Regions from separate parts of the Priestia sp. YIM B13490 genome, predicted to be linked through region 4. Evidence: riboswitches for the same ligand, from Rfam matches in the RefSeq annotation. Region 4 holds a riboswitch; each other region holds the start of a gene.
What was found. Region 4 has a riboswitch for cyclic di-AMP ahead of ACFX4R_RS00205 (APC family permease). Riboswitches for the same ligand answer to the same signal wherever they lie in the genome.

Region 1 (8,370 bases), on a different contig from region 4:
GTTTTGCCTGAACCACTAACCGTACCTAAAATTATTTTGAGATGACCTTTTTTTATTTTTTGAATGGATAACAAAATTTCCTCTGGTGTCTTTCTACGAAACCCCTCTTCACTCATCCTCATCCCCCCATGGCCTATAACCTAATAAAAAAGGAGAGGTAGATTCTCTCCCTTTCCTATTTTAATTGTTGTATATCCATATTTAACTCTAATACATTGACACGAGGTTCTCCAAAGAGACCTAACTGTCGTTCCTTTTGATGTTTCTTTATTAGCGCTAATAGTTGACCCTGTGAAATTCCAGTTTTTTTTGAAATCCTTGGAACTTGAGCTTTTGCTGCTTCCGGCGATAAATCTGGATCAAATCCAGAACCGGAAGTGGTAACTAAATCGGCTGGAATCTTGCCTTCCATGTCCTTATTCTCGTTTTTTAACTGATTTATGTTGTCTTCTACTGTTTTAGTATATTCTTTTGATGCAACAGCATTATTAGTGGCAGCTGACGCAGTTGGATCATATTTAGCAGCTGAAGCTCTAGGATGAAACCATTCGGCCCCTTTAAAATCTTGAGCTAATAATTCTGAACCATGTATTTTCCCATTCTTATTGATAAGACTTCCTTCGGCTTGTTTTGGAAACAAAACCTGAGCTACCCCTGTTGTAGCTAAAGGATAAGCTAATCCACAAATTATCATTAAAACAATTGCTGTCCGTAATGCGACTATAAATGATTTCACGAATGTTCTCCTCCACTTTTCTTGTATTAGGCAAGGTGTAATATAGATACAACCATATCAATGATCTTAATACCAATGAATGGAACAACTACACCACCCAGTCCATAAATTAACAAATTACGAGAAAGAAGCTTGTTCCCGTCCATTGCTTTATACTTTGCTCCCTTCATTGCAATTGGGATAAGAAGAGGGATAATAATAGCATTAAATATCAAGGCTGAAAGCAATGCTGATTCAGGTGATGCTAAATGCATAATATTAAGAGATTGCAACTGTGGAATTGCCATGATAAACAATGCTGGAATAATAGCAAAATATTTAGCAATATCATTAGAAATAGAAAATGTGGTTAGGGCTCCTCTTGTAATAAGTAATTGTTTTCCAATCGCAATGACTGAAATAAGCTTAGTTGGATCAGAATCTAAATCAATCATATTTGCGGCTTCTTTTGCAGCCATTGTTCCAGAGTTCATAGCGAGTCCAACATCTGCTTGTGCCAAAGCTGGAGCATCATTCGTTCCATCACCGGTCATAGCTACAAGTTTACCTTGCGCCTGTTCCTTCTTAATTGCCTCTATTTTATCTTCTGGTTTAGCCTCTGCTATAAATTCATCTACACCAGCTTCTTTTGCAATAGTAGCTGCTGTTAATGGGTTATCCCCTGTACACATGACTGTTTTAATCCCCATGCCCCTTAGTTCTTCAAACCGTTCTTTTAATCCAGGCTTAACTGTATCTTTTAAATAAATAATTCCGTATATCTGATTATTAATAGCTACTGCTAAAGGCGTTCCTCCTGCTTTTGCAACTACATTTCCAGTTTCCTCAAAATCGGAGGGGATCTCTCCACCATTTTCAGTAACGTATTTCTTAATGGAATCAACAGCTCCTTTTCTAATCACTGTGCCATCTTTTAAGTTCAAACCAGACATTCTTGTTTCTGCTGTAAACTCGATTACGTCTGCATTCCTATAATCTTCATTCCAGTTCACTCCTAGCTTATGGGCAAGTTCCACCACGGAGCGTCCCTCTGGTGTTTCATCTTTCACAGATGCCTTTAGAGCTGCTAACGTAACTTCTTGTTTAGTAACATTCGCTACAGGAATAAACTCACTAGCCATTCGATTTCCGAACGTAATTGTTCCTGTTTTATCTAATATCATCGTATCAATGTCACCAGCAGCTTCTACTGCTTTCCCTGACATAGCCAACACATTAAATTGAGTGACACGGTTCATCCCTGCAATTCCAATGGCAGAAAGTAATCCTCCAATTGTAGTAGGTATTAAACAAACAAGAAGTGCGATTAATGTTGCTACATCTAACTTAACTTTTAAATAATCAGCAATTGGAACAAGCGTCATAATGACAACTAAAAAAATGAGTGTTAATACTGTTAGTAGTGTTGTTAGAGCAATCTCGTTTGGTGTTTTTTGACGCGCTGCTCCTTCTACTAACGAAATCATACGATCGAGAAATGATTCACCAGGATCGGTTTGAATTTTAACAATAATATAATCGGAAACTACTCTTGTCCCTCCAGTTACAGAAGAAAAATCGCCACCAGCTTCTTTAATCACAGGTGCAGATTCACCTGTAATAGCTGATTCATCGATAGATGCTAGACCTTCAATAATTTCACCATCAGAAGGTATAATTTCACCTGTATCTACACGTACAATATCTCCTTTATGTAATGATGTAGATGAAACTTCCTTGTAAGAACCGTCTTTTTGTCTTACTTTCGCCATCGTTTCTGATTTTGTTTTTCGTAGTGTATCTGCCTGAGCTTTACCTCGCCCCTCGGCAAGTGCTTCAGCAAAGTTTGCAAACAATACGGTAAATAAAAGGACTAGAAAAACAGCCGTATTGTATCCGCGTCCAACTGTACTCACGCCAAAGATATCTGGTTTAATGGAGAGGATAAGTGTAATTAAGGTTCCGACTTCTACTACAAACATAACAGGATTTTTAATCATCACTAATGGATTCAATTTTTTAAATGCGTCTATAATTGCTTGAAAGATAATATTCTTTGATACTGGTTTATTCTCAATCGCCATAAGGCATCCTCCTTATTTGTTACCGTTCCATGTTACTGAAACATTCCTAAATGTTCTGCTATTGGCCCTAGTGCTAGTGTTGGGAAGAACGTCAATGCCCCCACAACTAGAATGATGACTACTAGGATAACAGTAAACAAAGGCGTATCGGTACGAAATGTTCCTGAAGTTGAAGCAACAACCTTCTTAGTCGCTAATGATCCAGCAATTGCTAACATGGCAATAATGGCAATGTATCGCCCAAATAACATAACTAAACCAATTGCCATGTTATAAAAGTTTGTATTCGATGTAAGACCTCCGAAAGCTGAACCATTATTGGCAGCTCCTGACGTAAAAGCATATAAAACTTCTGATACTCCATGGAACCCTGGGTTCAGGATTGAAGCAATTGACTCTGGGCGAAATAAGGCCATTGCTGTCGGAACAAGGATAATGACAGGATGTATTAATATGGCGATAGAAGCTAGTTTTATTTCTTTAGCCTCGATTTTCTTCCCTAAAAACTCAGGTGTACGACCAACCATAAGTCCACAAATAAATACAGAGAGTATGACATAAAGTAATCCGTTTAATAAACCTACCCCTTTCCCCCCAAATACGTTATTTAACATCATTTGCGCTAACGGGACGAGTCCACCAATTGGAGTTAAAGAATCGTGCATATTGTTAACAGATCCAGTCGTAGCTGCGGTGGTCACAGCAGTAAATAAAGCTGATTCTGAAATCCCAAAACGAACTTCTTTACCTTCCATATTCCCGTGTACGCCCAGTGCATTTAGTGTTGGTGTACCGTTATATTCAGCAATAAAAACAACTGTAAGAAACGTTATAAACATAATGCCCATTGTTGCAAATACAGTCCATCCTTGTCGTTTGTTTTTAATCATAATCCCAAATGCATATACCAATGCAGTAGGCAATAGCATCATACACAGGATATGAATAAAGTTGGTTAATGGGGTTGGATTTTCAAACGGATGTGCGGCATTTGTACCAAAGTATCCACCACCATTTGTTCCAATATGCTTAATAGATTCTAATGCAGCAACAGGTCCTCTTGTAATAGTTTGTTTAACGCCTTCTAGTGTTGTAGCATCAGCTGCACCATGAAGTGTCTGAGGTACTCCTTGAAAAACCAAGAATAAAGCTACAATAAAAGATAAAGGCAAGAATACACGTATAATGGAACGCACTAAGTCAACGTAGAAATTTCCAAGATTATCTTGACGAGCTACTAAACCACGAATGAATGCAATAGCAACAGCAAATCCTGTGGCTGCTGATGTAAACATTGGGAATGTAATAGCAATCATCTGTGACAAATACGAAAGTGAATTTTCACCACTATAAGCTTGCCAATTAGTATTTGTTATAAAAGAAGCTGCTGTATTAAACGCTAATGGTGAAGACATATTATCTATTCCATCGGGATTTAATGGTAAGTACTTCTGCAGTCTAAAAACTATATACATCAACATTAGCATGACGAAGTTAGAGAGTAACACGGCAAATACATATTTTTTCCACCCCATTCTCTCTTTTTCTTTTATTCCAATTAGCCGATAGATGAATCGTTCTACTGGTCCGAAAAGACGGTCTAATCCTGTTCTTTCATAATCAAATACTTTCACAAGGTAGACGCCTACTGGCTTTACTAGAAGACCAATGATAAGTAAAGTCACGACTATCTGTATGAGTCCCATAGTCATTTTTATTTTCCTCCCACTTATTGTTCATTCTCTTTAATTTCTTTAAAACTTCTCAGGCTTAATGAGTACGTATAACAAATAAATAATCATGACTACTCCAATGATTGCTGGTATGAGCATATCAATATCCTCCTTATGCTTTCTCACAAAATAAAGTAAATCCCCAGAAAAGAGCAAAGGTTGCAACCAAAAGTCCAATCGTAACAAAGTCGTTAAACACTTCTATCTCTCCATTCTTCATTTCTCTTAATTTGTTTAAAAATAAAGTAACCCTATAAATCTAGTAAATATTCAACGGTCCATTGTTTTTATATATAAACGTATTTTTTTCAGCCCTACTTCCTTCCAAGCATGTATTTATCTAACTGGTCATTATCTTGTTCTTCTGCTTACTTCCCATACAAATGTGAAACAAACCTAAGAACAAAAAATAGACCAATGCCTACTTATCTCCCTGTGGAATGACAAAGAAACCAATAGGTAATAAAACTACATCTTTAGAGATAAAGATATAGCAGTCCTATTATTCTTTAGACAATCCAACTGTGGAAGAAAAGTATTCATTGGTCTACCTAATGCCTAGCTAGCATAAAGCTCTCTTTGCATTCTGTCTCCCTGTTCTTTTTCTAACAGACAGCTGTATTTAATTTTTGAGCAAACAAAAAAGACCTGCAATACATTATCGAACAAGCATTTCATTGTTAAAAAACAATAAAAAGCCCTCCGAAATAAATAGGCGGTCTATTGACCTCCTTCGCTTTAGCCGACGAAGTTAGCTGACGGGTAGGATGGCGAAAGAGTAATCTCATCCCTTCTACAATCTGTAGAATTAACCCCAATTGATTGGTTCCTCCGTTCCTGAATATTCAGGACTAGGCCGATATTCTTCTTTAATTTGATGCCTTGATTATACGACTATAAATTTTGCTTGTAAAGAGAGAGTTGAAAAAAATTACGTAATCTTTTTAAAATTAAAAATGTACCTTATGATAACTATTTATTTTTTATTTTATTTACTACTATTAAACTTATGACATGCTTCTCTATAATATACTTCCTCTCTCTTAAAAAATAAAAATTCTCCTTTACAATTTCAATATAATTAATTATTATAATTGATGTTTTAACAAAAGAATTAGCTTGAATCGCTGAATCTTACTCGAAAGAACGGGGGAACCAAAAATAAAGTGGAATTAATCCATATGGGGTGAATCTCAATGATTTGAGTAAGGCAACTCTCATGCCCGAACCCGTCAGCTAACCCCGTAAGCGTTTGAAGAGAGATTGTTCCTGATTGTGTTTTTAGAGACTACAGTTTATTTCAATGTATCTAAAATCCACAAAAAGAGTCCTCTTCTCGGGTCTTTTTTATTTTGTTTACTAGTATAAGAAAAAGGAATTTCGGAGGGAAAACTGTGGGACAATCTAAGAAAAAGCTAGAGACTGAACTAAGTGAGGCATTTATTAAGTTTCAAAGGGAACTAATTGGTCGCGGACCGCAAGAGGCAAAGACTTACATTGTAGAGGATATGATCTTGCTCCGATTCAAAGGAGTTTTGACCGTCGAAGAAAAACACCTTATCAATCATGATGTAGGGAAAGGACTTGTTAAGAAAATGAGACAAGTTCTACGAGAAATGTATAGTGAAGATTTTAAAGAAATTGTTGAAAAACATACTGGTTGTAAGGTGTTATCTAGTCATAGTGATACTAGTACAAAAACAGGTGAACGAATTGAAGTATTTGTTATGGATAAGAATATAGCCAAATTATTTGGTAATTCGAAAGGTTAAATCGTATTTAATCTTTTCTGTGGTTCTGGTGTGAAATTCCCAAGACAATAGCAAGTAATCTTAAAGTTTTAGGTACAATGGTATTACTACAACTCCCGATAAAATACTATTACATTATAAAATACTATTACATTGTATTGACACACTCTCAGTTTTAAACTAAAGCTGAATAATATAACTCTGTTTCTTGTCTATTTATAGATAAAGCCCATCTCAATAAAGGTATGGGCTTATCTTTCAAAAATGTCCATATACAAACGGTGTGCAGGATTAAGCAAAGTAGCAGATATAAAACTACCTCATTTTGGTTCAGGTAGTTTCTTCTGAATTAGTTCTATGTATAGGTGTTTTCAAAATAAGCCCTAGCTTTTTGGCCACGTAACCAGTTGTACTGGCTTGTATAAGAATCGTCACTAATATAGCAATAAAGGTAACAGATGAGATCTCATTTGCATATTTAATATTTGCTGCCACAATCATTCCTGAAAGAGCTGCCGGAATAACGCCTGTCTCACGAACCCAGAACATAAAGACAATCTCATTCCAACTCCACTTTGCTTTCCGATCGGGTAGTGTACATAGTAAGACAGTAAGTGGTCTTGCAACAAACATAAAGACGAGAACGATTAGTATCCCCTGAAGCCAAAATTGACCTAAGATGTTAAAGTTAACTTGAGTACCCAACAACATAAAAATAAGAGTTCTCATGATTAAAGTTAAGGTTTCTGAAAAGTGAGAGATCGTTGAATTCGTTTCATCTGAAATATAAAGACGAAAAAGTGGTTGAGAATTCCCTAAAACTAGGCCTGCTGTAAAGGTCGCCATAAATCCACTTGCTTCAATAAGCCCAGCTGCTAAGTAAGCGCTAATGGCCACAACTAGACTTACAATGGTATTATATTTCTGCAAAAGTCCCCACCTATGTTCGGAGATTAAAATAGAACCTAGGAAACCTATGATGGCTCCAATTAAAATTCCTCCTCCTGCTTCACGAACAAAACTCCATACACTTGAAGAAAATGATAATTCTGTTTTTCCTAGAATGACACCTAGTAAGGTGAACGTTAAAATAGAGCCTGTTGCATCATTAAACGCAGACTCACTTTCTACCGTTTGTCTGACTTTTTCTCGAATAGTAATTTGTTTAAAAACAGGCATCAACGTCGCTGGATCTGTTGATGCAATAACAGATGCGAGTAAAAAGGCATATAGGATCGGCACATCCAATAAATAAAATGCGGTAAAGGCTACAACTGCTGCTGTTACCACTACTCCTACTATGGATAAAAGAGAAATAGTCACCCATACTCTTTTCAATATCGACAATTGAATCGCGCTTCCACCCTCAAATAGAATTAAAATAGAACCTAAGACAATAATGAATTGATAGGCTACAGAATTAATTGGTGCTGTTATTAGATGTAAGACGGATGGTCCAAGCAAGATTCCTACAATCATAAAAAGTGCTACATCAGGAATCTTAATATGCTCTGCTACTTTCATGGCTATTAAACCAAATAGAAACACCATCGTAATCATATATAGTTCATGTTGAACAATATTCATAACACTAGCTTCCATCATCTCTCCTCCTTTGCTTCTTTCTTATACCTCTTAGGTTGCACATTTGAACTTAAAATAATAACGAATCATTCTTCTGAGAATATTTATAAGGCTAAATGAGAAATTTAAGATATAAGTTTCATTTATCTGTTTACTCTTCTTATACAAATATTTATATTCTGATAAAGGGATTTACTAGAAAATTTAAAAGCTTAATAAAAAGAAGGATTGATCCTTTAATTCGCAGTTTATATTAGTTTTTCATTCTTTTTTTAGAATTACGAAAGGAGGAGAAAAGATGAAAAAGCAATTTGCGGTACTTGGGTTAGGAAACTTTGGAGGTACCTTAGTAGAAGAATTCTCTAAAATGGATGTCGAAGTGATTGCCGTAGATAAAGATGAGGAAGTGGTAAACAAATATGCTGATAAGGCTACATATGTTGCACAAGCAAATGCTATTGATGAAAATGCTTTAAAAGCTATTGGTATCTCTAATATTGATT
Region 2 (8,370 bases), 180 kb from region 4:
TATTCATCGCAACTGTTTTGTGCGTAACCTCTTATATGTCTTGAACGTATAAATAATATAAAAAAATCGCCTCATCGAAGGCGATTTTTCTACCCCAGCATTATATCTTCATTTGGATAACGAACGGCTTCACGCTTTTGCTTAGATAATGAAAACGCAAGCGTTAATGGCCCCACTTTTCCTAAAAACATGATAAAGATAATAATCACGCGTCCAAAGTACGAAAGTTCAGGAGTTGCTCCCATCGATAAACCTACTGTTCCAAATGCAGAAACAACTTCAAACATAATTTTTACAAACGGCAGGTTTTCCGAAATATTTAACAGGAAAATGGCCCCAAATACAAACATAATTGAAATCATCGTGATGGCTAGTGCCTTAAACACGTGAAGAGGAAGAAGTCGTCTCTTTAATAGCACAATATCTTCCCGGCTTCGTAAAAATGCCCATACAGAAAAAATAATCACCACAAACGTCGTGAGTTTGATACCGCCTCCTGTTGAAGCACTTCCTGCACCAATAAACATTAACATAACCATTAAAAATATAGTGGAATCATGCAAACTTCCTATATCGATACTATTAAAACCTGCTGTACGTGTCGTTACAGCTTGAAAATAAGATGCCCACACTTTGTCTCCTAATGACAAACTTCCGAGCGTATGTGGATTGCTGTACTCCAAGAAAAAAATAAAAAGCATGGCAACCACGTTAATCGCAAACGTGCTGATGATCATAATTTTCGAATGCAGCGTTAGCTTTTTATAGGATTTTTTTACCCACATATCTGCAAGGACGGTAAACCCTAATCCACCGATAATGAACAAAAAAGAAATCGTTATGTTAATAATGGGATCTCCTACATACTGAACCAGGCTGTCAGATAATAGTCCGAACCCTGCGTTATTAAAAGCCGAAATCGAATGAAACAAGCTAAAGAACAGCCCCTTAGACCATCCGAACTCCGGAACCCAGCGTATCGCTAGAAAGATAAGTGCAACAAACTCAATTAAAAATGAAAAGATAAACAGTCTTTTAACTAGCAGGACAACTCCGCCGATGCTCGTTTGATTTAATGCCTGCTGAACGAGCATACGCTCTTTAAATCCAATTTTTTTACCTAGCATCATAAAAATCAACACGGCAAATGACATAATGCCAAGACCGCCTATTTGAATTAACAGCATAATAATCGTTTGACCAATGACGGTAAAACGCGTACCTGTATCTACGACAGCTAAGCCGGTTACTGTCATCGCGGAAGTAGACGTAAAAAGGGCGTCTACCCACCGGATGGGCTCAGTAGTAGAAACAGGCATCATCAATAGAAGAGCACCTATAATAATTCCTCCGCCAAAAATGGAGACAAGCAGCTGCGGAGGGGTGAGTTTAATGATTTGTTTTTTCATAAGTTAAACTCCTTCTTCTTCAAAACGGTTCAAATCGCGATTATGTCCGATAACAATTAGCATATCTCCTTGTTCAATTATTTCATGCGCGGTAGGCGAAATCACCATTTCCCCGTCTTTTCGCTGAAAGCCGATAATGTTGCAGCCGTACTTGGCACGAATGTTCAAATCAAACAGCGTTTTATTATGAAGTTTCTTAGAGGCCACAATTTCGACAATACTATAATCCTTTGACAGTTCAATGTAATCAATGATCTTTTCTGACACCACGTGATGAGCAATACGCTTAGCAATATCGCGCTCAGGATGAATGACTTTGTCCGCTCCTATTTTCTCCAGCACCTTTTGGTGATACATATTTACTGCTTTTACCCATACTTGCTTAACGCCCATATCTTTTAAAAGCATCGTTGCGAGCACGCTCGCTTCGATATCATCCCCAAACGAAATAAGAGCATGATCAACATTGCGAATACCTAGCCCCTTTAAGCTAGCTTCATCAATTGCATTCGCCTGCACAACATATGTAGCTGAGTTGCTAAATTTATTTACTACCTCCTGATTGCGGTCAATAGCGAGCACATCCACATCCAGATTAGCAAACTCTTCAACCAAACTGCCTCCAAAACGACCTAATCCCAATACAGCAAACTGTTTTTTCATAATGTATTTATTCCTTTCTTCAACTGCTGTGTGTTCTCTTAGCTTATACTTTTTCTAAAAAATTACATCTTTTTCTTAAAAAAAGCGCAAAAAAACACAGGAAGGCTCCTGTGTTTTTTCACACTCTTCCCCCTCAAAACGCTTGCGAAGTTAGCTGTCGGGTTCGGGTTTTAAGAGTAACCCTACCTTTTTAAGGATTCACCCCGGAGCACAATATGTGCGTAAATAATGGGTCCTCCGCTCCGTAATGGATTAAGCGATTTTTATTCAAATGTCTATGATCTATTTTTTAGAATAATCGATTCGATTCATGATACATTTCACTTCACGAAAGCTATCTTACTCCTGTGGATTTTGTCTGTCAAGATATTTTTAGGGAAGACCTCACTTGCCCTGCAAGCTGCAAAAATCGTATAAATCTAAACTGACAATCATTTTGTGAAATTGATCAAATAAATTAATAACAGCTAAAAGCTCTAACAGCTGCGTATCACTGTAAAATTTCTTTAATTGATTCATATCAGCATCCGTCAACTCCTTTGGACGCACCCGGTATACATCAATAAATCGAAACAGCAGGCGATCTTTTTCTTCCAGCTCTTTTTCTCTTAACACTTTTTGATTAAGCGTCTCATCGCCTACATATGACATGCTCATACACGTCTCACAGCCGTTAACACCTGCTAGATAAAGCCTTATTTTTTCCTTAGTCTCTTTTTCTACTATATCGCTGTTCCAAAGCGTGTCGTAAAGCTCATCATACAATCTTTTTACATGCGGAATTAAATTCAATGCTTTTTCAAAATTTGTTCCCTCTTCGTTTGCTAACAAAACTCTTGCCATTTTTCACTCACTCCTTTTTAATTATTATAGTAAGAAAAATGGAAATTTCAGATTACATATAAAACATCTTATCGACTATTACTAATCAAATGAAACGTTAATGAGAAAGAAGGTTTTCAATTGAAAATTGATGAAATTGATTTATCGATTTTGCAGGCGCTGCAGCAAAACAGCCGCCTTTCCTTACGAGAGCTAGGAAAACAAATTAATTTGTCTCCTCCTTCGGTGGCAGAGCGAGTAAGGCAGCTAGAGAGCTTTGGCGTTATAAAAGGGTATACGATTGATATTGATTATGAAAAGCTGCATTTGCCCGTGTCGTGTTTTATTGAAGTAACGATGAAAAACGGAGAGCACGAGCGTTTTAAACGATTTATTTCTCAGTATCCCTACGCTTTATTCTGTGAACGCATCGCCGGGCAAGCCTGCTTTATTACAAAGCTTCAGCTTCCTCACCTGCACATACTCGAACAATTTATTAACGAAATTACACCTTATGCCAAAACGATTTCACACATCGCCCTTTCTCACGTAGAGATGGCTCCTGCATTATTGAGTCATTTAAAAGATGAAAAGTGATTGAAACGTAACGAAAAAATCCGAACGAATCATCGTTCGGATCTTCTTTCCATTACACTACTTTTGTCCCAGCCTCTTTTATTCGTCCAACAGCATAAAAAATAACCCTCCAAAGCTGGAGGGTATAAATTTTCCGAATAATGAAAGTTTTACAACTTCATTTTATCAGGTGCCGGCATTTCTGTCTACTTAAAAATGTAAAAGAGCTCTCTATTAATAGAAAGCTCTTTTACCTGCTTGTTTTTTGAAAACAATCAATCTATATAAAAGGAAACTACCTAAGGCTGAACGTCACGTGAAACCTTGGCAGTTGATCCTGGATATACCGGTTGATATGATTCAAAACAAGTTCTTTCATCATTTCTTCTTTGACTTCTGATTCCGTTTTTTTATCTTTTTGTTTTAAAATAAGAATATAATAAACTTTACCCATTTTAATGGGCTCACTACTCTCTCCGATGTGCTGTTTTTTTAAAACATCTATAAAAGAAGGAGATAGACTTGAAAGCTTTAGATTATCAGCATTCTCTATTTTGCTCACTGTCTGGAATTCAGCATATTTTTTTTGAACGTCCTGAAGCGATGTTCCCTTTTGCAGTTCAGCCGCAGCGGCAGCGGCATCATGTAAAGTGGAAAAAGCCAGCTGCGTAAAAGATACGCGCGTTAGATCGTTTTCAATACGTTTATAGTAAGCAGTTAGTTCATCAGACGTAATTTGTTTGCGGAAATATTCTTCTAATTTAAACTGATTCGTTAGCTGGTTGGTTACATCACTGGAACGAATATTTAACACTTCATAACCTTGTTTTCTTGTATCCTCGTCATATGAGCGTTTAATTTGCTTCCACATATCCTCAACTTGTTTTTGTACTTTATCGCTTGTCTTTAGATGGGAAATTAAGATTTTTTGCATAACAAGCTGCCGCAATAACTCTTTGCGGTAGCTTGTATCATTTAGAGGAGCATCTGGATTTAAGAACCCTTCAACGGCTAAAAAACGGTTGAATTCAGCTCCTGTCACCTTGCCTCCCTCATACGCTTCCAGTTCTTTGGTAGAAGATAGCTGACTAATTTCTACAGAAGGAAACATCGTGTTTGAATGCTTCCCTCCGCAGCCGGTTAAAAATCCGAACGCTGTTAATACTGCTAGCAGCAGCTTTAACGGTGTTGAACTCATCCATTGTTATCCTGCTGTTCTGAAAGCTTCAGAGAAATAGTTTGTTTTTTTCCATTTCGATACACGTCTAATTTTACCGTGTCTCCTACTTTACGTTTTGTGTATAGATATTGACGTAAATCACTGGATGTTTTGACTTCGTTTCCATCGATGGCAACAATCACGTCTTTTGATTGTAAACCTGCATCAGAAGCAGAAGAGAATGGTTCAACCGTCGTTACGACAACTCCTTCAGACGTATCGCTTGTTAGGCCTAGCTGGTTTTGTTTTGTTGCAGCTGAAAGCTGACCTACATCTTGAAGACCTACCCCCATATATGGACGCGTTATTTTCCCATTTTTCATCAGCTGTTCAATCGTCGGCTGCACTTCATCACTTGGAAGAGCAAAGCCGATGCCTTCTACATTGTCTTCTGAAATTTTCATACTGTTGATGCCGACTACTTCACCGGAAGAATTGATAAGTGCACCGCCGCTGTTTCCTGGATTAATCGCCGCATCCGTTTGAATTGCATCTACGTTCCAATTTTCTGAAATAGGGACAGAGCGTTTTGCTGCGCTCACGATACCTTGTGTGACCGTACGAGAAAACTGTTCACCAAGAGGATTTCCGATTGCAAGCACCGTTTCACCCGCTACTAAATCCGATGATTTCCCGAACTTCGCCACTTGTTCAACATTTTTGTCAGACATCTCAAGCACCGCTAAATCCGTTAGCGCATCAGCTCCGACAATCTTAGCTTTTTCTTTTTGTCCGTTTGAAAGTGACACTTCTACTTCGCTTGCGCCGTCAATAACGTGGTTATTGGTCACAACGTATGCTTTTCCATTTTCTTTTTTGAAAATAACACCGGAACCCGTTCCTGCTTCTTGCGTTTGGGTATCTCCAGAAAATGGATTTGTTTGCTGTTGAATATTGTTCACGCCTACAACAGCAGCTGATACTTTATTTACAACTGAAACAAGATCTGACTGATTCACGGTTGTGCTTACTGTTCGAGGCGTTGTGCTCGTTGTTGTTGCCGTTTGAGTCTGCGTTGTTTGATTCGCTGTTTGCGTATCAGCTGAATCCATTAACCCCAGCTGCGGAGCACCGTATAGCACAATTCCTCCTCCAAGTACTGCTCCGGCGATAGAAGATGCAATCACTGGAAATAAGCGTCTTCTTGGAGGCTGTGATGATGACGCAGGCTGATACTGATCGTATCGCTGCTGGCGGTTTTCATATTCTTCTTTTCGTTCTTGCTCTCTTTCATAATCACGTGGATCCATGAAAAACACTCCTTTTAACGTAGCAAATTTTATGTTATCTATACTATAAAATAAAAGTTTGGGATAAGTATCAAAACAATGTGTGAAATTGTGAAAAATTTCTTTATAACAGTAAACACGTAGTATAATAGCGGGTACATAGACCTTTAAAGAAACGCGCACATATGGCGTAATATGCTTTATTTACCTTAATTTTCATATATTCAGAGGAAGGTGTCAAATTTGAGCTTTACACTATATTTAGTAGAGGATGAACAAAATTTAAACGAAGTTTTAACCCTTTACCTTCAAAAAGAAGGCTGGGACGTTCGCTCATTTTTTAACGGCACGGACGCCAAAGAAATGATTGCAACTCCTCCGCATCTGTGGATTTTAGATATTATGCTGCCTGACATTGACGGGTATCAGCTCATTCGCGAAATCAAGCAGCAAACGCCCCAAGTGCCTGTTATTTTCATTTCAGCCCGCGATGCCGATATTGACCGGGTTCTTGGGCTTGAGATGGGCAGCGACGACTATTTATCAAAGCCTTTTTTGCCTCGTGAACTAGTTATTCGAGCAAACAAACTGCTAGACCGCGTATATGGTTCCAATCAAAAGAAAACCGATACCATTACGCTGACTCCTTATGAAATCGATTTACATACCCGTACAGTCAGTGAAGATGGAAAGCCGATTGATTTAACGTCTAAAGAATTTGATTTTCTTGTCACTATCTCAAAAGACCTTGGACAGGCTTTTTCACGGGAGCAGCTGCTGAATCTCATTTGGGGAGAAGATTATTTTGGCACAGACCGAGTGGTGGATGATTTAGTAAGACGCGTGCGTAAAAAAATGCCGCAAGCACGAATTGAAACGATTTATGGATATGGATACCGGATGATGAAAGCATGAAAAACAAGTCGCTTGCATTTCAAATTTGGCTCGTCATCTCCGGTATTTTACTGCTTATTTCAATTTTGCTCGCTATTTTATTCCCAACGACGCTCAGGCAGTTCTTCACGAATGAAATTTATACCACTATTGAAAATGAACAGCATATTTTAAAAGAATACGGACTGCCAAGCCGCTCAGGTGAATACTACTTTAGCAACGAAGACAGTGAACCAACACTTGGAAATCGAACCGTGGATCATATTTTATTACCTGAACATGCGGATATCTCGTATTTTTCATCACGGGTGTTGCCTCAAGACTTTTTGAGAAAAGCACAGGAAGATGCAATCAGTCAGCGAAAAATCGTCGCTCGCTATGAAAAAGATCTTGGCAACCGGACGCTTTTTTATGTAATTCGAAAAGTAAGCGTAAACGGACAGCCTGCTTTTTTGCTTTCATTTTCGTGGGATACGTATCGCAACGCGCTCACTTCTACTCTGTTTAAACAGCTGCTTCTTGTAATTTCAATTGTATTTCTATTCAGCTGGCTTCCATCTATTTGGCTATCAAGATATTTAAGCAAGCCGCTTGTATCACTTGAAAAAGATGTAAAAAAAATTGCCGAACAAAATTGGCATGAGCCCGTTACAGTCAACCGTTCCGATGAAATTGGCAAGCTAGGCGCCTCCATCGAGCAAATGCGCAAAAGGCTCGTATCTAAAGATGAAGCACAGCAAACGCTGCTTCAAAATATTTCACACGATTTAAAAACACCGGTTATGGTGATTCAAAGCTACGCTCAGTCGATTCAAGACGGCATTTATCCAAAAGGTGATTTATCTCAAACGGTAAAAGTTATTGAAGATGAATCCAAAAATCTTGAGAAAAAAATCCGCGATTTGCTTTACTTAACCAAACTTGACTATATGTCCACTCATCAGCTTGCACAAGATGACTTTGATTTTACTGCACTTCTTCATGAAGTAGTGGATCGCTTGCGGTGGAGGCGCCCTGAAATACAGTGGGAATTTGACGACGCAAACGCAACGATTAAAGGAGATAAAGAACTGTGGACAAAAGTTCTTGAAAATGTACTCGACAATCAGCTGCGCTATGCCGAGACGAAGGTTTCACTTTCACTTGCTAAACACCAAACGAACGTTCAATGTACAATCAGCAACGATGGTCCGCCGATTGATCAAAGCGTGCTTCAACACTTGTTTGAACCGTTTAAAAAAGGAGCAAACGGTGAATTCGGTATCGGCTTAAGTATCGTAAAGCGTATTGTTACGATGCACGACGGAGCAATTACGGCTGAAAACACGAACACTGGAGTAACGTTTTCACTTACTATTCCTATATAAACTAAAAAAGCAAGGGATTCGAATCCCTTGCTTTTTTATGAAAAAATTGATGTATAGGCATAAAGAGCCGGTGAACCGCCTGAGTGGACAAACACCACATTTTCATCCTTATTAAAATAACCTTTTCGAATTAAATCAATTAGACCAGCCATCGCTTTTCCCGTATACACAGGATCCAATAAAATCCCTTC
Region 3 (8,370 bases), on a different contig from region 4:
AGAAAAACTCCCTATTCATATAGGGAGTTTTTCTATAGGCTAATGAGATTCTAGATTGGATATACTTTTCAGTATCCTGAGTAGTTTGCTCAAACGTTGCAACAGATATGCAATCTTCACCTAGAAAATTTACATTATTTTATCTTTCGTTAGTATATTGTACGATCATGCCGTGGCTTTATAAGCCATCTGATTTAACTTTAGAGACACCCAAGGCAAGATTTTTCCACAAAGTTTGTTCAACCACTTTGGCGTCTACAGTATGACAATCAACAATGGGTATGACTTCGGAATGTTTGCCACGTAGAAGTCGCTGCTTTTTCCTGATTACTTTAAACATAAATAGTTTAATTCCTAATCCTAAGATAAATCCGATAAAAGCACTAATAATCCCCCAATAAATAGGGCCCCAGCTTAGTTTAAAACCAATACTTGCACCTATGACTGAAAAGGCTGTAGCTAGAGCCATTCCTAAATCAATGAGAGAAGCCCCATCTGCTCGATGAAGGCTATCAAAAATCCGGCGATTTTCTGTTCGATTATTGAGAGGAACGATAAATATGTCTTCTTTCTTTATCCCTTTTTTTTCTAGCTCTGAAACAGCTAATTCGATGTAACTGGAATATTCAAATGTAGAAAAGACCTGCATATTCTCACTCCACCTTTTTTCCTTTCGCAATACAAAAGCTTGGATGTTGATACGTTTTCTCGAAGAAGTTTTTCTGCTCTCTTTCAACAAGTTTATTATTCTCAACGGTATTCATATAGGAATCGAAGATAGCAAAACCATATAGAGAAGGGAAAAATAACAACCATTCTTTATTTAAAACGGACGTAGCCTGTTTTATTTCTCCTAAAAATAGCAGTGAAATACCCTCAAGCAGGTGAGAATAATAAAAGAAAACAACGGCCCAAATGATGACAAAGAAAGCAGCAATGATCCGATGAATATAGAGTTGTCCTAGACCTGGCATCAGCAAGGACCAGACGACGGATAAGACGGGATTCCGTTTATCTAAATAGTTTATTTCCATAGCGCCCATACTGAAAGAGTTAAAGCGATGATTTTCTCGTTCAGCTAATACATATATTTTATTTAAATCAACGGTTGTTCGATAACTATCCCATATAGCAAAAATATAAACGGGAATATAAATAAGAAGCCACCTTGTATTAAGGACATCTTTGGCCATATCAATGTTCCCTTGGAAAGAATAAACCATTGCTAAATTCACGTGAGATTTAATATTGATGACGACCTCCCATATAAATAACACAAAGCCGCGAAGGTATTTAGACAGGAGTAAATGCCCAAAACCAGGAAAAGCTGCTGACCACCAAGCGATAATATAGGGGTTTCTTAAATGGATTTGAGTGGTTCCAAATATACTGACATGAGCAATATAGCGTCTTGCAGTATTGTCGTTTTTATAATTATTCATTTACAATCTCCTATGGATTAATCTCCTATAGATCCGAAAAAATATACTTGTTGTACCCATTATCCATATTTAATATGCTCTTGTTTATTTATACTGATTCACTCAACTGATATAAATCTAATCCTTTTTTATTTTTAAGGACATTCATTACATGAACTAAAAATAAATAACGTATAAAGCCTAAAAACGAAAAAACTACTGATCCTGTTTCAGTAGTTTTCCTAGTCGTTTAAATATAGATGTTAAACTGATGCTCTATTACATCTTGGATAGTTTGCTCAAATTATAAAAAGGTATTCATTTATAATATTTAGAGACTTTGGAAAGATAAAAGTAGGTATATTTTTCACATGTATGTAGAGAGGAGAGAACAATTTTTTTGGCACATCCTTCTTATAATGACGTACAACAAATCCGTTATGAACTAAAGGCAGCTGGATACGAACACTGGATTCATAATAATTTATTTACATGGCAATGGTGGATTCTACTGGTAGCTACTATTTTCCCTTGGATTATATGGGGATATCTTGTTAAGAAAAAAGACCGTCTACATGTATTTGCATTTGCGATGTTCATAGGTATTGTTTCGAGTATATTAGATGTAATAGGTGCAGATATTCTATTATGGGGATATCCTACAAAATTATTTTTTATGGTGCCTCCTTTATTTCCTGCAGATTTAACTATTATTCCCGTCGCATTTAGTTTAGCTTACCATTATGGAAAAACATGGAGAAGATATACTGTATATAGTATAATCATTTCCTTTTTATTTGCTTATGTAATTGAACCCTTTTTTGCCTGGGAAAATATGTATCAAAAATATAATTTCTCTCATTGGCTTTCTCTTATTGGTTTTATCTTAGTAGCATTAATAGTTAGATGGCTTATTGAAAGAATATTACCTCCAAGAAATTAATGTAGGCATTTTATGTTCTTCAGAATACTTTTGATACATCACATTATGTTAACCAGATATAAGAGCAAAAGGATTTTCACTTTTAAAATAGAATAGTTCCTTAGAGAATTATAAAGGGGCTGATTTCATTTCTAAACAAACGAAAGATATAAACGAAATAAAACTTTTAGATTCTCAAGTTCACTTATGTGATGAGATTAGAAAGTTGTTAAGGAACAAAGAAAGAAGACATCTACCTTTTCCACAAGAGTATACAGAGCATGATATCGTACACATTGCTTTAAACAGATTAATGAGTGAGTTAATCTCCAGACATTAAATATATCTATTTGAGAGCACATTCAAAAAAAAGAAAAACCTATCTCTTCCCAGTCAAAAGAGGCAGGTTTTTCTGTTACGTAATTGGGTTTCATGAGTGATGCCTCATTGCATCTTGAGTAGTTTGCTCAATTTACTGTTTATGATTCGTTTTATAATTATCAAAAAAAGAAACATTCTTTAAAAAAGAGTGTTTCTTAAAAATTCAATCCAGCTTAATACTATACCCTTATCATAGAAACCAATTATAAAAAATATGTTTTGGTACTTATAATGAACATGATCGTAACTAAAGATTTATGTGAAATACACCTTTAAAGTCAGAAAAGGTCAGGTGAGGAAAAAAATAATTAGTTTTTTTTTAGACTTACTATTTTAGCAACTTTGGTTAAATGTTTTTCTGATTCCTCTAACCGTTTTTGAGTGTTGACTAAAGAGTTTTGAATAGATAAAGGTGCAAGAACTTTACTACTTTTCACTTCTGTACATACTAGGTGACCTATCCCATCTTTCCATTGAATCGTACATTTAAAATTCCCAAACAACTTGTTACTTGTCTGTAGAATGAGCTGTTTTGTTATAGGATGAGAATTAGGACTTTGTGAAAACATTACTATGGCTTTATTTCGGTCTTCTTTATAAATGATCGTCCATATATTCGATATAGGTGGAAAATATGAATGGGTTATGTGTGAAACATTTAGAATTGTACCTTCCTGATTGATTTGAAAATAAGGAACAGGAAGCCATTTAGTTCTACTAGTATCCATGTTTTAACTCCTTTACATTAATTAATGGATCTTTATACTTACGATATCATATCTAAGTGATTTTTGTATGTATTTAGAATCTTGATTATGTTAACTAAAAACAGAAAAGCTTCTGATGTCTAATCAGGAGCTTTTCTAATCTACAACAAAATTTCATGGTATTGGATAGACGGATCCAGTATAGTACCCGTAATTTGTCATTAAAGTATATTCCTTCTTTGTATGCTATCAATATACCTAATTCCCCTTTATCTAATTAATAACCAACTAAAGGAAATATTTTCAAAAAAATAATCCTTCACCATATCAGCAAAGGATTTTTAGATTTATTGGAATAGGGGGAATACGTTATTAGTTTAGACAGATTTGTAGATTTATATACATATATCTTTAAAAATAAATGTTGTGATCGACTCTGTTTTCAGAAAATAACCTTACGTAAGTTTTATTGTCAGTTAAGTAAATACTAAAATATTTCTTGTATTATTAAAGTTTTATCATTTACTCTAAGAGACGACAAAATCGTTCCTTTTCTACAATGTATATACAATATACAACAAATATGGCCTAGTGACAGGTAGAAATATTTTGTGGGGAAGGCGAAGTTGTTTTACCGAATAGCAACTATGGTATCGAATTTTTGAAACTATTTAAACATGATGGCATTCACGAAATAAGGTTGGCAAATATTCCAATAGTAGAAGGTTTAAGAGGTTTATGAAATGTTGTTCGTTAACGAGATATTATATGACATATCCGAAAATCTAGTTTCACATTTCCCTATATTGTGACAAGGTGTTTTTTGTTTGAAAGGGATTTGAAACTTTTTAATAGAATAATTATGAAGATGGTCAGATAATAAATTTTTACACATAAGGAGATAAAACTATGGCAAAAAACAACTTACTAAGAATGGACAATGTCAGCATCGTTGTAGAATCCCTTGATGACGCAATTTTTTTCTTTGAGGAGATTGGCTTGAACCTCGAAGGGCGAGCCACTGTCGAAGGTGAATGGGCTGGTCGCGTAACCGGATTGGGTTCTCAGTGCGTAGAGATTGCTATGATGGTTACCCCAGATGGCCACAGCCGACTTGAACTCTCGCGATTTCTCACCCCACCTACTATATCAGATCACCGGACTGCTCCTGTAAACGCCCTCGGTTATCTACGCGTCATGTTTACCGTTGAAGACATTGACGAAATGGTATCGAGACTCACTAAGTATGGTGCTCAGCTCGTTGGCGAAGTGGTTCAGTACGAGGACTCGTATCGGCTCTGCTACATTCGTGGAATCGAAGGACTTCTAATCGGTTTGGCAGAACAACTCGGTAACAAATAAGTAAGTGACATTTTATAAAAAGCCTTTACTGAAATATACATTACTGAAGTAAAAATATTCGAAGAAAATTTCTATTCAATAAAAGGGCGCAATTCACCTGTAAAGGTTCTTTTGCTGGCTCACTTCCGGAAAGAGGTATTATGTTAACTAACTTTGTATAGAGTATACAGCTAAAAAAGAAAAACCTACCTTTGCAAGATGGAGGTAGATTTTTCTTTAATCATGTCGGATTTTTGATTCTTTAATGAATCTTGAGTAGTTTGCTCAAGATATCAAAATTTATTTATCTACATAAAAGAAAAAAACAAATTATATGAAAATTAATTTTAGTTGAAACTGCTCTTTACAAATGTAAAATTCAGGCGTATAGTACCTAGCATACATATATGATCTTGCTATTTTCATACCTTTTATCGCTTAATCCACTAAGGAATGGGGGACACATTTTTGTGTGCACTTGCACTTGGGGTGAATCCTTCTAAAAGAAGGTAGGGCTACTCTAAAGGCCCGAACCCGACAGCTAACCTCATCAGCGTTTGGAGAGAAGGTTTGCTTTTATTTTTCCTGAAAAGAACACTAAGCAGAACCTTAGTGTTCTTTTTTGTGTTTTTTTCTGAGATAGGGAATGATGAGAGTAAACTAATATAGGTAAATGGCAAAGGTTTCAGGAGGAGTTTAGATGAGTTATTCATCCCTAAAACGTTTATTAATTGGGAGGCCACTTAAATCAAAAGAGTTAGGTGAACAAAAGCTAAATAAGGTCAAGGCATTAGCTATTCTTTCATCCGATGCACTTTCATCCGTGGCGTACGGCCCAGAACAAGTCTTAATTGTGCTTGCCACAATTGGGATGATAGCATTTTGGTATTCAATACCTATCGGTATTGGTGTACTTATCCTTTTAACGGCACTTATCCTTTCTTACCGACAAATTATTTATGCCTATCCAGAAGGTGGCGGCGCTTATGTTGTATCTAAACATAACCTTGGAGAGAATGCAGGGCTTATTGCTGGTGGGTCTCTGTTAGTAGATTATATTTTAACCGTATCTGTAAGTATTTCATCTGGAACAGATGCATTAACGTCGGCTTTTCCTGTTTTACATGATTATAAGGTCATTATTGCTTGTTTATTAGTTATTCTTATTATGATTTTAAACCTAAGAGGGGTAACAGAATCAGCTTCGGCTTTAGCCTACCCTGTGTATTTATTTGTTCTTGCATTGGTTCTTTTAATAGGAGTAGGCATATGGAAAGTAGCCACTGGGCAGGTCTCTCCTGACGTTCATCCGGCTATTGGAACTGCAGTGCCAGGAATTAGCTTATTTTTACTACTACGAGCTTTTTCATCAGGATGTTCAGCCCTTACAGGCGTAGAAGCTATTTCAAATGCTGTAACCAACTTTAGACAACCAGCTGCAAGAAATGCGGTACGTACGCTTGTTGCAATGGGTATTATTTTAGCAATTTTATTCTCAGGTGTCATGTTCTTGGCTTATTGGTTTGGAATTGCACCTAAAGCAGAGGAGACGGTGGTTTCGCAGCTTGCTTCCCAAGTGTTGGGACGAAATGGTTTCTATTATTTTGTTCAAGGTACAACAGCTTTAATTTTAGTTTTGGCTGCCAATACAGGCTTTTCAGCTTTTCCTTTACTGGCTGTTAACTTAGCTGTAGATAAGTATATCCCGCGTATGTTTACGATACGTGGTGATCGTTTGGGCTATTCAAATGGAATTGTGACCCTTGGAATTGCCTCTATCTTGCTTATCATAGCGTTTCACGGTAATACAGAACGGTTAATTCCTTTATATGCTGTTGGCGTATTTATTCCATTTACATTATCCCAAACGGGGATGATTGTTAAATGGTTAAAAGAAAAGCCAGCTGGCTGGCAGGGAAAATTAGTGACCAATTTTATTGGAGCTTTTATTAGTTTCACGGTACTGATTATTTTCTTTACAACAAAATTCTCACAAGTATGGGCTGTTTTAATCTTCTTACCTCTTATCGTCTATGTATTCCACCGTATTAAGAACCATTATGAAGAGGTAGGAAAGCAACTTCGTATTATGCCAGGAGATAAAGAAGCATTAGCATTAGAAGGAAATGTAGTCATTATACCAGTCGCAGGCTTAACAAGGGCTGTTGAGAATTCCATTAACTATGCAAAAATTATTGGAGACACAGTAATTGCGGTCCATGTGGCATTTGACCGTGAAAGTGAAAAGAGAATGGAAGAGATATGGAACGAAAGATATCCTGATATACGCTTAGTTACATTCTACTCACAATATCGAAGCTTAGTTGGACCTCTTTTACGCTTTATTGATCGTGTAGAAGAGCGAGCTGATGATAGTCATATGGCTGTCACCGTGTTAATTCCGCAATTTATCACAAGAAAAAGCTGGCATAACGCATTGCATAACCAGTCAAGTTTATTACTAAGGGCACACCTTCTTTATCGAAAAAATGTCATTGTGACAACATTGCCTTATAAATTTAAGAAATAAAAAAGCAAACCCCTTTTCATATGTATGAAAAGGGGTTTAATTCGATCATTCATCTTATATTAAGAAAAACAGATGACATTTAGAATAACCGACACTACATCAGCTTAATTAAGCATTTCTTTACTGAATAATTTATCGTACATAAGATGACTTATTGGTAAACTTCTGTGAATGATTTGATCAGCACCTGCATGCCTTGCATTTACAATCTGTTTAGAAGTTAAAATTTCAACAACACTGTAAATGGAAGGATTCTGCCCTTTACTAGCTATAAGCGATATGAGAGATTGTAAATCAGCTTCCTCCTCTGTTTGGTGTGCATTAGCTGTTATAAGTATTGTTGTTGCGTACTTTATGTTTGCCTTTACTAATGTCTGTGAATCTGTTGGATCTCCCTTAATAAAATAGACATACTGAGATAAGACTGAAGGTGTTTCTAGTGTATTATCAATCAGGACGATTTCATTTAGAAACAAAGACTCTTCAAGGTAAGTAAAAAGGGTTCTAACTCGTTCATTCCAACCAATGATAATAAAATGATTATTTCCTTTATATATAAAATTATCTCCCATTAAAGCACTCTCCTTTAAAATCATAAGGCATATAAAATAATTAAAGAGTGATTCACAAACTTAGTTTCAAATACGATGAGTGGTACTAACTTAATACGTCAGAAAGAACATACCCAACATATTCTACAGTGTAATTGATTAAAAATCTCTATCATTATTATCTCCTGTTTTTTTGAAGATAAACTAGATAACATCATTGACCAATTTATACGTTTAATGCATCACTTGTTACAATAACTTATTCTATCTAAATTATTTTCTAATAATGTTTTATAGTGGTTTTTAATAGAAATTGATTTTATTTTGCTGAATAAATAGATAAAAAAGAACGCTCAATATACGAAAGCGTTCTTTTTTGAAAACCATTTTTTTATAAAAGAAGATGAGATTATCTATCCAATCATAATTTTTCCTTTTGGATAATGGAATGGATCTCCTTGGCGACGAAGTGTAACAGCAAATGCAATGGTTAAAGGGCCAACTCTTCCAGCAAACA
Region 4 (8,370 bases):
ACTATTATATATAACTGGAAAGCCTTATGACACCCTTGAAGAAATTGTTGGTATACGAGGAAGCGGCGTAGGCTCTTTAAAAGAATATAATATTAGCTATAAATCAGTAGATTTAACAGCGCAAGGTCAAGTGGATTTTGAAGAAGTGAAAGCGTCTATTCATGAGCACACAAAGATGATAGGCATTCAGCGCTCAAAAGGTTACGGCATTCGCCCTTCTTTTACAGTCGCGCAAATAAAAGAAATGATTTCTTTTGTAAAGAGTATTAAGCCTGATGTTATAGTATTTGTCGATAACTGCTACGGTGAATTTGTAGAAACAATCGAGCCAACGCATGTAGGAGCAGATTTGATGGCGGGGTCGCTCATTAAGAACCCTGGTGGAGGTCTTGCTAAAATCGGCGGCTATATTGCAGGACGAAAAGACCTAGTGGAAGCTTGTTCATATCGAATGACAACTCCTGGAATCGGTGCAGAAGCTGGAGCGACGCTGTATAGCTTGCAAGAAATGTATCAAGGTTTCTTTTTGGCTCCGCACGTAGTCGGTCAAGCATTAAAAGGAGCGGTTTTCTCATCCGCTATGTTCGAAGAGCTAGGGATGCAAAGTGAACCGAAGTGGAACAGTGAACGAACGGATTTAATTCAATCCGTGCAGTTCGATGACCGCGATAAAATGGTTTCTTTTTGTCAGGCTATTCAATTTGCTTCGCCAATTAATTCACACGTAACGGCCTATCCTGCTTATATGCCAGGGTATGAAGATGATGTGATTATGGCAGCTGGAACGTTTATACAAGGAGCAAGCCTTGAGCTGACGGCAGATGGACCTATCAGGCCTCCTTATGTCGCTTACGTGCAAGGCGGGTTAACGTATGCTCACGTAAAAGTAGCAATATGCATGGCAGTAGATCAAATGCTGACGAAAGAACTTTTATAAAATATAAGATAGAAAGACTATTTTCTCCCCGCTAAGAAAGAAAAGATAGGCTTATAAAAATAAACGAAGTGCTATTTATTTGTATAGAAGAAATGTTCAGAAAAATTTATGTTAGAATTACTAACATTCAGTTGACAGGTGAACTAACATAGCATACAATGTAAATAGTTAATCCAAAGGAGGAACTGAAATGAGTGACAACATTCGAAGAAATACGCCACTTTTCCCAATTGGAATTGTGATGCAGTTAACTGAGTTGTCGGCTCGCCAAATTCGCTACTATGAAGAACATGAATTAGTTGCACCAGTAAGAACAGAGGGAAATCGACGATTATTCTCATTTAACGATGTTGATAAGCTGCTTGAAATCCGTGATCTTATTGAACAAGGTGTAAACTTAGCAGGTGTAAAGCAGCTGTTTCATCTTCAAAAGGAGCAAAAAGGGCATAAGCAAGAAGAAAAAGTTGTGGCAGCAACAGCAAAGCCAGAATTAACGGACGATGAATTGCGAAAAATGCTTCGTGCAGAACTTATGCAAGCAGGCCGTTTTAATCGAGCAACTTTAAATCAAGGAGATATGTCCAGGTTCTTTCATTAATAAAGTTATCAATATTTATGCCGTTCGTATATGAGGGGTATAGATTATAAATATTATATAGAGATTTAGGGGAGGATCACACGATGGCAAAGTACACAAAAGAAGATATTTTCCGCAAAGTTCAAGAAGAGAATGTAAAGTATATTCGTCTTCAGTTCACTGACATTTTAGGAACAATTAAAAACGTTGAAATTCCAGTAAGTCAATTAGAAAAAGCGTTAGACAACAAAATGATGTTTGACGGTTCTTCTATTGAAGGGTTTGTACGTATTGAAGAATCAGATATGTACCTATTCCCGGATATTGATACATTTGTTATTTTCCCTTGGACATCTGAAAAAGGTAAAGTAGCACGTTTTATTTGTGACATCTACAATGCAGATAGAACTCCGTTTGATGGCGATCCACGTAATAACTTAAAACGTGTGTTAAAAGAGATGGAAGAGTTAGGATTTACTGATTTTAACCTTGGACCTGAGCCAGAGTTCTTCTTATTCAAATTAGACGAAAAAGGCGAACCTACATTAGAATTAAATGATAAAGGTGGCTACTTCGACTTAGCGCCAACTGACCTTGGTGAAAACTGCCGTCGTGACATCGTATTAGAGCTTGAAGAAATGGGCTTTGAAATTGAAGCATCTCACCATGAGGTAGCTCCTGGACAACACGAGATTGACTTCAAATATGCTGCTGCATTAAAAGCTTGTGATGATATCCAAACGTTCAAACTTGTTGTAAAAACAATTGCACGTAAACATGGCTTACATGCTACATTTATGCCAAAACCATTATTTGGTGTGAATGGTTCAGGTATGCACTGTAACGTTTCATTATTTAAAGATGGTCAAAACGCATTTTATGATGAAAACGGTAATCTAGAGCTAAGTGATACTGCTCGTCAATTTATCGCAGGTATCATCAAGCACGCACACAGCTTTACAGCAGTAACAAATCCTACTGTAAACTCTTATAAGCGTCTAGTGCCTGGATATGAGGCTCCTTGTTACGTTGCATGGTCTGCTCGCAACCGTAGCCCATTAATCCGTATCCCAGCTTCTCGCGGCGTAGGAACTCGTGTTGAGGTACGTAGCGTAGACCCAGCTGCTAACCCATATTTAGCAATGGCTGTTCTATTAAAAGCTGGTTTAGATGGAATCAAGAACAACCTTGAAGCTCCAAAACCTATCGATCGTAATATCTATGTAATGACAAAAGAAGAGCGTATTGAAGAAGGTATCGTAGATTTACCTGCAACATTAGCTCAAGCTTTAGATAGCTTCCAATCAAACGAAGTTATGGTTTCTGCATTAGGTGAACACTTAGCAGAGCACTTCGTTGAAGCGAAAGAAATCGAATGGGATATGTTCCGTACACAAGTTCATCCTTGGGAACGTGACCAATACATGAGCCAATATTAATTCCTAAAAGTCCGAGAGATCGTTTATACGTTCTCTCGGACTTTTTTTGTTTTTCAAAATGAATAACATTGCGCATATTAAATATCGAACTAAGCTGTTCATAAAACAAGTATAGCTGCCTGTCGTACAATTTACAGGAGGCTTTTTTATGGTTTTGTTAGATACAGGAAAGAATTTGGTTATAAGAATTAAAAAGGATAAGCTTTTTGTCTCATTGAATCTATATGTAAAAGTAGTGTATAACAGATAGAGAGATTGTTTATGTGTTCACTCTGCACTTCAGTATAACTTCAAAGAATTTTCAGCCAGTCGTAGTATCATTAGAAAATACTGTTGGAGAGGAATGGAATGAAAATGCAAGAAGGAAATTTTTTTAAAGGTTTAGTAATAGGCATATTAATCAGCATTCCAATTTGGATTATTCTCATTGTTATAGGCGTTCTGCTTTTTAAATAGGCCCGTTCTCATAATAGAATAGACAAAACTTTCCTTTTAGTGTATACTTCAAATGAAAATGATAATTATTATCATTTAATCAACGAATCAACACTCTGCATATAGCTGTCACTCCTTGAGAGCTATCCCTATTTAATATTCTGTCTACAACGCAGAATAAACCGCTGCCTTTGAGTAGCGGTTCTTTTTTTAGTAAATTTCTACTTAGTAGGCTAGTATACGTAGCACTTTTTGCCCCTATACATATGTTAACAATAAGGAGGGACAAGTAATATGAAAAAAATCTATCTAGATGCAGGACATGGTGGGGCAGATGCAGGAGCAGTTGGAGCGAACGGACTGTATGAAAAAAACTTAGTTTTAAAAATTCAACAATATTTAATAAGCTATTTAAATAGCACCTACAGTGACTTTACGATTAAAACCACTCGTACCACAGATACTTTTTTATCGTTATCTCAGCGCGCTTCTCAAGCTAATTCGTGGGGAGCAGATGTATTTATGTCTATTCACGTAAATGCCGGTGGAGGAACAGGATATGAAGATTATGTTTATAGAAGCGCTAGCAATGCCAGTAAAACGTTTCAATCAATTGTCCACGGCCAAGTACAGCCAACGCTGCTGTCGTATAATCATCCGAATCGCGGTCGAAAATCAGCCAATTATGCGGTGCTTCGCTTAACAAATATGCCCGCAGTACTAACTGAAATAGCCTTTATTGATAACCGCACCGATGCAGCACTTCTCCAAAACGAAGCTTTTTTAAAAAGCATGGGTGAATCGTATGCAAAAGGAATTGCCGTATATTTAAATTTACCTCGTCGTGCAGTTCCAAACCCCAATCCAACACCAACTCCGAATCCATCACCTTCTGAACCAGGTACAAAAACGTATACGATCAAGCAAGGAGATACGCTTTACAGTATTGCACAGAAGTACAACATAACAGTACAAGCGCTTCAAGAAGCGAATACAGGGCTTTCTGATCCTTTAACACTACAGGTTGGAAAAACAATTGTTATTCCTTCAGGGACTTCACCAAACCCATCTCCAACACCGTCCCCAACTCCACCTTCGGAACAATATCCACTTCCAAATGGAATTTTAAAACAAGGTGATTCTGGAGAAGCCGTGAAGCAGCTTCAAAAAGCATTAAACGCGGTGAATTTTAAAGTAGGTTCAGTAGACGGAATATATGGAGTTCAAACGAAAGATGCAGTCAGACGTTTTCAGCTTGTGTATCTTCCTTATGATGTGGATGGCATTTATGGTCCTCAAACGAAAAACAAGCTAGCAGCCGTTTTAAAAGCAAAAAGTTAAAGCAAAAAGGTCTTCTGTAAGCGGGCAGAAGACCTTTTGTTTTTCTGTTAAAAGCGCCTTAAGCACTATTTTATGGTTTGCGTAAAATAATGCTTTACAAACCATTTGTACGGGAGTATATTATCTAAGAACAAAGGATAGTTATGAAAGAAACATGTTATCGATCATACCCTTTAACCGAAAATTATATTGACCTGTTATCGCTTAATTCGTCAGAAGTGGGGGACCCAAATTTGTGCATTGTCACTTGGGGTGAATCCTTTTTTAAAGGTAGGGCTACTCTCATAGCCCGAATCCGACAGCTAACCCCATAAGCGTTTTGGAGAGGAGGTTTAAGCTGTGTAAAAACGCTGAGAACCCTTAGTGTTTTTTTTGTGCGCTTTTTTAACATAAAAAGGTATTTTTAAGGGATAATATCACTTATTCGTGAACTTGTAACGGAGCTTAGCAACGACAGTAAATAGTAGCTAAGCAATCATCGGAGGGAAATTACGTGAACTATTCAGTTCTCAAACGATTATTGATTGGAAAGCCGCTTAAAACAAAAGAGTTAGGCGATCAAAAGCTTAGTAAGCTTAAAGCGCTGGCTATTTTATCATCAGATGCCTTATCTTCAGTGGCTTATGGAACAGAACAAATTTTGATTGTACTTGCAACAGTCGGCGTCCTTGCCTATTGGTATTCGATTCCAATTGCGCTTGGGGTATTGGTTCTGCTCACGGCTTTAATTCTTTCATATCGCCAAATTATTTATGCGTATCCGCAAGGCGGAGGAGCTTATATTGTTTCGAAAACCAATTTAGGAGAAAATCCTGGACTTATCGCTGGAGGATCACTGTTGGTGGATTATATTTTAACAGTTGCTGTGAGTGTTTCAGCAGGAACGGATGCCTTAACTTCGGCTTTTCCAACGCTGCATCATTACAATGTAGTAATTGCGTGTTTGCTGGTGATTTTTATTACCGTCTTAAATTTACGTGGTGTAACAGAATCCGCTTCCGTATTAGCTTATCCGGTTTATTTATTTGTTATTGCTCTTATTTTGTTAATAGCGGTAGGCTTGTTTAAAATAGCGACAGGTCAAGTTTCACCTGAGCTGCATCCCTCTCTCGGTACAGTAGTGCCAGGTATTAGTTTGTTTTTATTATTAAAAGCTTTTTCGTCAGGCTGTTCAGCATTAACAGGTGTAGAAGCTATTTCAAATGCAGTGCCTAACTTTAAAGAGCCAGGTGCAAAAAATGCTGTTCATACATTAATGCTGATGGGCGGTATTTTAGCCGTTTTATTTTCTGGCATCACGTTTTTAGCTTATTGGCTTGGCATTTCTCCAAAAGCAGATGAAACGGTTGTATCACAAATTGCATCGAGTGTGTTTGGACGAAATGGATTTTATTATTTTATTCAAGGCACAACAGCTCTAATTCTAGTGCTAGCGGCGAATACGGGCTTTTCAGCTTTCCCTTTGCTGGCTGTCAACTTATCGTCTGATAAATACATGCCAAGAATGTTTCAAATTCGTGGCGATCGACTAGGCTATTCAAATGGAATTGTGACCCTTGGAATTGCTTCTATTGTCTTAATTGTAGCTTTTAAAGGAGCGACTGAACAATTAATTCCTCTTTATGCAGTCGGGGTGTTTATTCCATTTACGCTTTCTCAAACAGGCATGATTGTCAAATGGCTTAGAGAAAAGCCGGCCGGCTGGCAAGGGAAGCTAACCATTAACTTAATTGGTGCCCTCATTACCTTAACTGTGCTAATTATTTTGTTTACAACGAAGTTTTCACAAGTATGGTCCGTGCTCATTTTCTTACCGGTTATTGTCTATATTTTTCATCGCATTCATACGCATTATGAAGCGGTAGGAGAGCAGCTTCGCATTAAGCAAGGAGAAAAGATTGGAAAGCTTGAAGGAAGTGTGGTCATTGTTCCTGTAGCAGGAATGACAAAGGTAGTAGAAAATTCATTAAATTATGCAAGAACGATTGGCGATACCGTTATTGCAGTGCATGTGGCCTTTGATAGAGAAAGCGAAAAGAGAATGGAAGAGAAGTGGGAGAAGTGGCAGCCTGATATTCGTATTGTTACGTTTCATTCTCAATACCGCAGCTTAGTGCGGCCGCTGTTTCGATTCATCGATATGGCTGAGGAAAAAGCCCGGGAAAATAACATGGCCATTACGGTCGTTATTCCGCAATTCATTACGAAAAAAAGCTGGCAAAATATTCTTCACAATCAGTCCAGTCTGCTGTTAAAAGCACATTTGCTTTACCGTAAAAATGTAATTGTTACAACTGTACCGTACCGTTTTAAAAAATAATGAAACATGACTAAAAACCTCCAACTTGTATGTTGGAGGTTTTTAATTTTTAAATTCACATACACTAACCGTAATCGAATCTCATCAAAGGCGCAAACGGAGGGATTGTATGAGTGAATTAATTAAATTGTTGCGAAAGGGAAATAAATCGGCCATGATGGCCGCTATAGTGAATACCATTATTTCCATTATTAAAGGGATTGCTTTCGCTTTAACAGGGAATGTAGCGATGTTTGCTGAAACGATGCACAGCTTAGGAGATGCAGCTAATCAGTTTTTTGTCTTTATAGGTTCGGCATTAAGTAAAAAAGCCCCGACCAAACGATTTCCAAACGGTTTCGGCCGATTGGTTAATCTCGTTCTATTAGGAGCGGTTCTTGTAGTAGGGATTATGGCGTTTGAAACGATTAAAGAAGGATATCACCACATTCTTCATCCGACGAAGTCTTCAGGCTTTATTTTAAATATTGCAGTACTTGGCATCTCGGTATTGCTTGAGATGTTTGTCTTATTTAAGGCAATGAAAGAAATTTTGCACGATGTCGGAATGAATACCGCAGAGGTCAATGTTTTTACGCAAAGCTTTGTTCATTTAAAGAAAGCAAAGCCAGCAACCAAGCTGGTCTTTATGGAAGATCTTGTAGCTACTGGAGGAGGCGTATTGGCATTAATAGCTGTTTTCATTTCACGGTTTACACCCTTTCACCAAGCTGAAGGAATTGCTTCTATTTTAATTGGGCTTATGATGTTTTTTGTAGTAGGACGAGTATTTTTAGACAACGCTGCGGGAGCCCTTGGTGAAGCAGATAAAGAAATGGAAATAAAAATTGGCGCGATTGTCATGCAAGATGTACAAGTGCGTGATATTCGAACATTAATGGTGATGAAAGAAGGAGAAGAGCTTCACGTTGAATTAAAAGTAGAAATTGATCCTTCTTTAACAGTGGCCGAAGCTGATGATATTAAAGATCGTCTGGAAAATCGTATTTTACAGGAAAAAGGAGTAACGGATGTCATTATTGAATTTGATGAAGATGATGGAATTCCGGACTGGGCGCCAAGTGATTTACAGCTTCAAAAAGAATAAGAACAAGGAAGAAAACAACTGTTTTCTTCCTTGTTTTTTTAGCTATATACTTTTTCACGTACGTTTGGAGAATCTGTTGAAGCTTTCGAGAAGTTAATGGTTTCACGTACAACGTAAATAGGTCTATTTTTACTTTCATCGTAAATTCTTGCGATGTATTGTCCGACTAGACCTAAACCAAGTAGCTGAATACCGCTAAAGAAGGTGATAGCTACCATAATAGAAGTCCAGCCA

Region 1: linked by a shared signal. The riboswitch ahead of ACFX4R_RS24155 (Na-translocating system protein MpsC family protein) and the one ahead of ACFX4R_RS00205 (APC family permease) in region 4 are both predicted to bind cyclic di-AMP.
Region 2: linked by a shared signal. The riboswitch ahead of ACFX4R_RS01145 (potassium channel family protein) and the one ahead of ACFX4R_RS00205 (APC family permease) in region 4 are both predicted to bind cyclic di-AMP.
Region 3: linked by a shared signal. The riboswitch ahead of ACFX4R_RS24130 (APC family permease) and the one ahead of ACFX4R_RS00205 (APC family permease) in region 4 are both predicted to bind cyclic di-AMP.

What each region holds. Positions count from the first base shown of each region.
Region 1 covers NZ_JBHZOT010000012.1:10,817-19,186, reverse strand. Annotated here, with positions in the region: gene ACFX4R_RS24180 (universal stress protein) at 1-116, opposite strand, end outside; gene kdpC (potassium-transporting ATPase subunit KdpC) at 176-736, opposite strand; gene kdpB (potassium-transporting ATPase subunit KdpB) at 763-2,799, opposite strand; gene kdpA (potassium-transporting ATPase subunit KdpA) at 2,832-4,505, opposite strand; gene kdpF (K(+)-transporting ATPase subunit F) at 4,554-4,631, opposite strand; cyclic di-AMP (ydaO/yuaA leader) riboswitch at 5,258-5,400, opposite strand; cyclic di-AMP (ydaO/yuaA leader) riboswitch at 5,648-5,799, shown strand; gene ACFX4R_RS24155 (Na-translocating system protein MpsC family protein) at 5,927-6,304, shown strand; gene ACFX4R_RS24150 (cation:proton antiporter) at 6,614-7,885, opposite strand; gene ACFX4R_RS24145 (potassium channel family protein) at 8,166-8,370, shown strand, end outside.
Region 2 covers NZ_JBHZOT010000001.1:220,675-229,044, reverse strand. Annotated here, with positions in the region: gene ACFX4R_RS01150 (TrkH family potassium uptake protein) at 90-1,409, opposite strand; gene ACFX4R_RS01145 (potassium channel family protein) at 1,413-2,072, opposite strand; cyclic di-AMP (ydaO/yuaA leader) riboswitch at 2,197-2,341, opposite strand; gene ACFX4R_RS01140 (carboxymuconolactone decarboxylase family protein) at 2,457-2,915, opposite strand; gene ACFX4R_RS01135 (Lrp/AsnC family transcriptional regulator) at 3,036-3,491, shown strand; gene ACFX4R_RS01130 (peptidyl-prolyl cis-trans isomerase) at 3,766-4,668, opposite strand; gene ACFX4R_RS01125 (S1C family serine protease) at 4,665-5,939, opposite strand; gene ACFX4R_RS01120 (response regulator transcription factor) at 6,162-6,833, shown strand; gene ACFX4R_RS01115 (sensor histidine kinase) at 6,830-8,179, shown strand; gene cuyA (D-cysteate sulfo-lyase) at 8,215-8,370, opposite strand, start outside.
Region 3 covers NZ_JBHZOT010000012.1:745-9,114, forward strand. Annotated here, with positions in the region: gene ACFX4R_RS24105 (hypothetical protein) at 179-649, opposite strand; gene ACFX4R_RS24110 (hypothetical protein) at 654-1,442, opposite strand; gene ACFX4R_RS24115 (CBO0543 family protein) at 1,822-2,364, shown strand; gene ACFX4R_RS24120 (hypothetical protein) at 3,033-3,452, opposite strand; gene ACFX4R_RS24125 (VOC family protein) at 4,341-4,793, shown strand; cyclic di-AMP (ydaO/yuaA leader) riboswitch at 5,198-5,342, shown strand; gene ACFX4R_RS24130 (APC family permease) at 5,473-7,302, shown strand; gene ACFX4R_RS24135 (NAD-binding protein) at 7,407-7,874, opposite strand; gene ACFX4R_RS24140 (TrkH family potassium uptake protein) at 8,267-8,370, opposite strand, start outside.
Region 4 covers NZ_JBHZOT010000001.1:40,666-49,035, forward strand. Annotated here, with positions in the region: gene ACFX4R_RS00185 (methionine gamma-lyase family protein) at 1-937, shown strand, start outside; gene ACFX4R_RS00190 (MerR family transcriptional regulator) at 1,128-1,535, shown strand; gene glnA (type I glutamate--ammonia ligase) at 1,619-2,953, shown strand; gene ACFX4R_RS00200 (N-acetylmuramoyl-L-alanine amidase) at 3,683-4,729, shown strand; cyclic di-AMP (ydaO/yuaA leader) riboswitch at 4,921-5,061, shown strand; gene ACFX4R_RS00205 (APC family permease) at 5,223-7,049, shown strand; gene ACFX4R_RS00210 (cation diffusion facilitator family transporter) at 7,159-8,136, shown strand; gene ACFX4R_RS00215 (glycosyltransferase family 2 protein) at 8,175-8,370, opposite strand, start outside.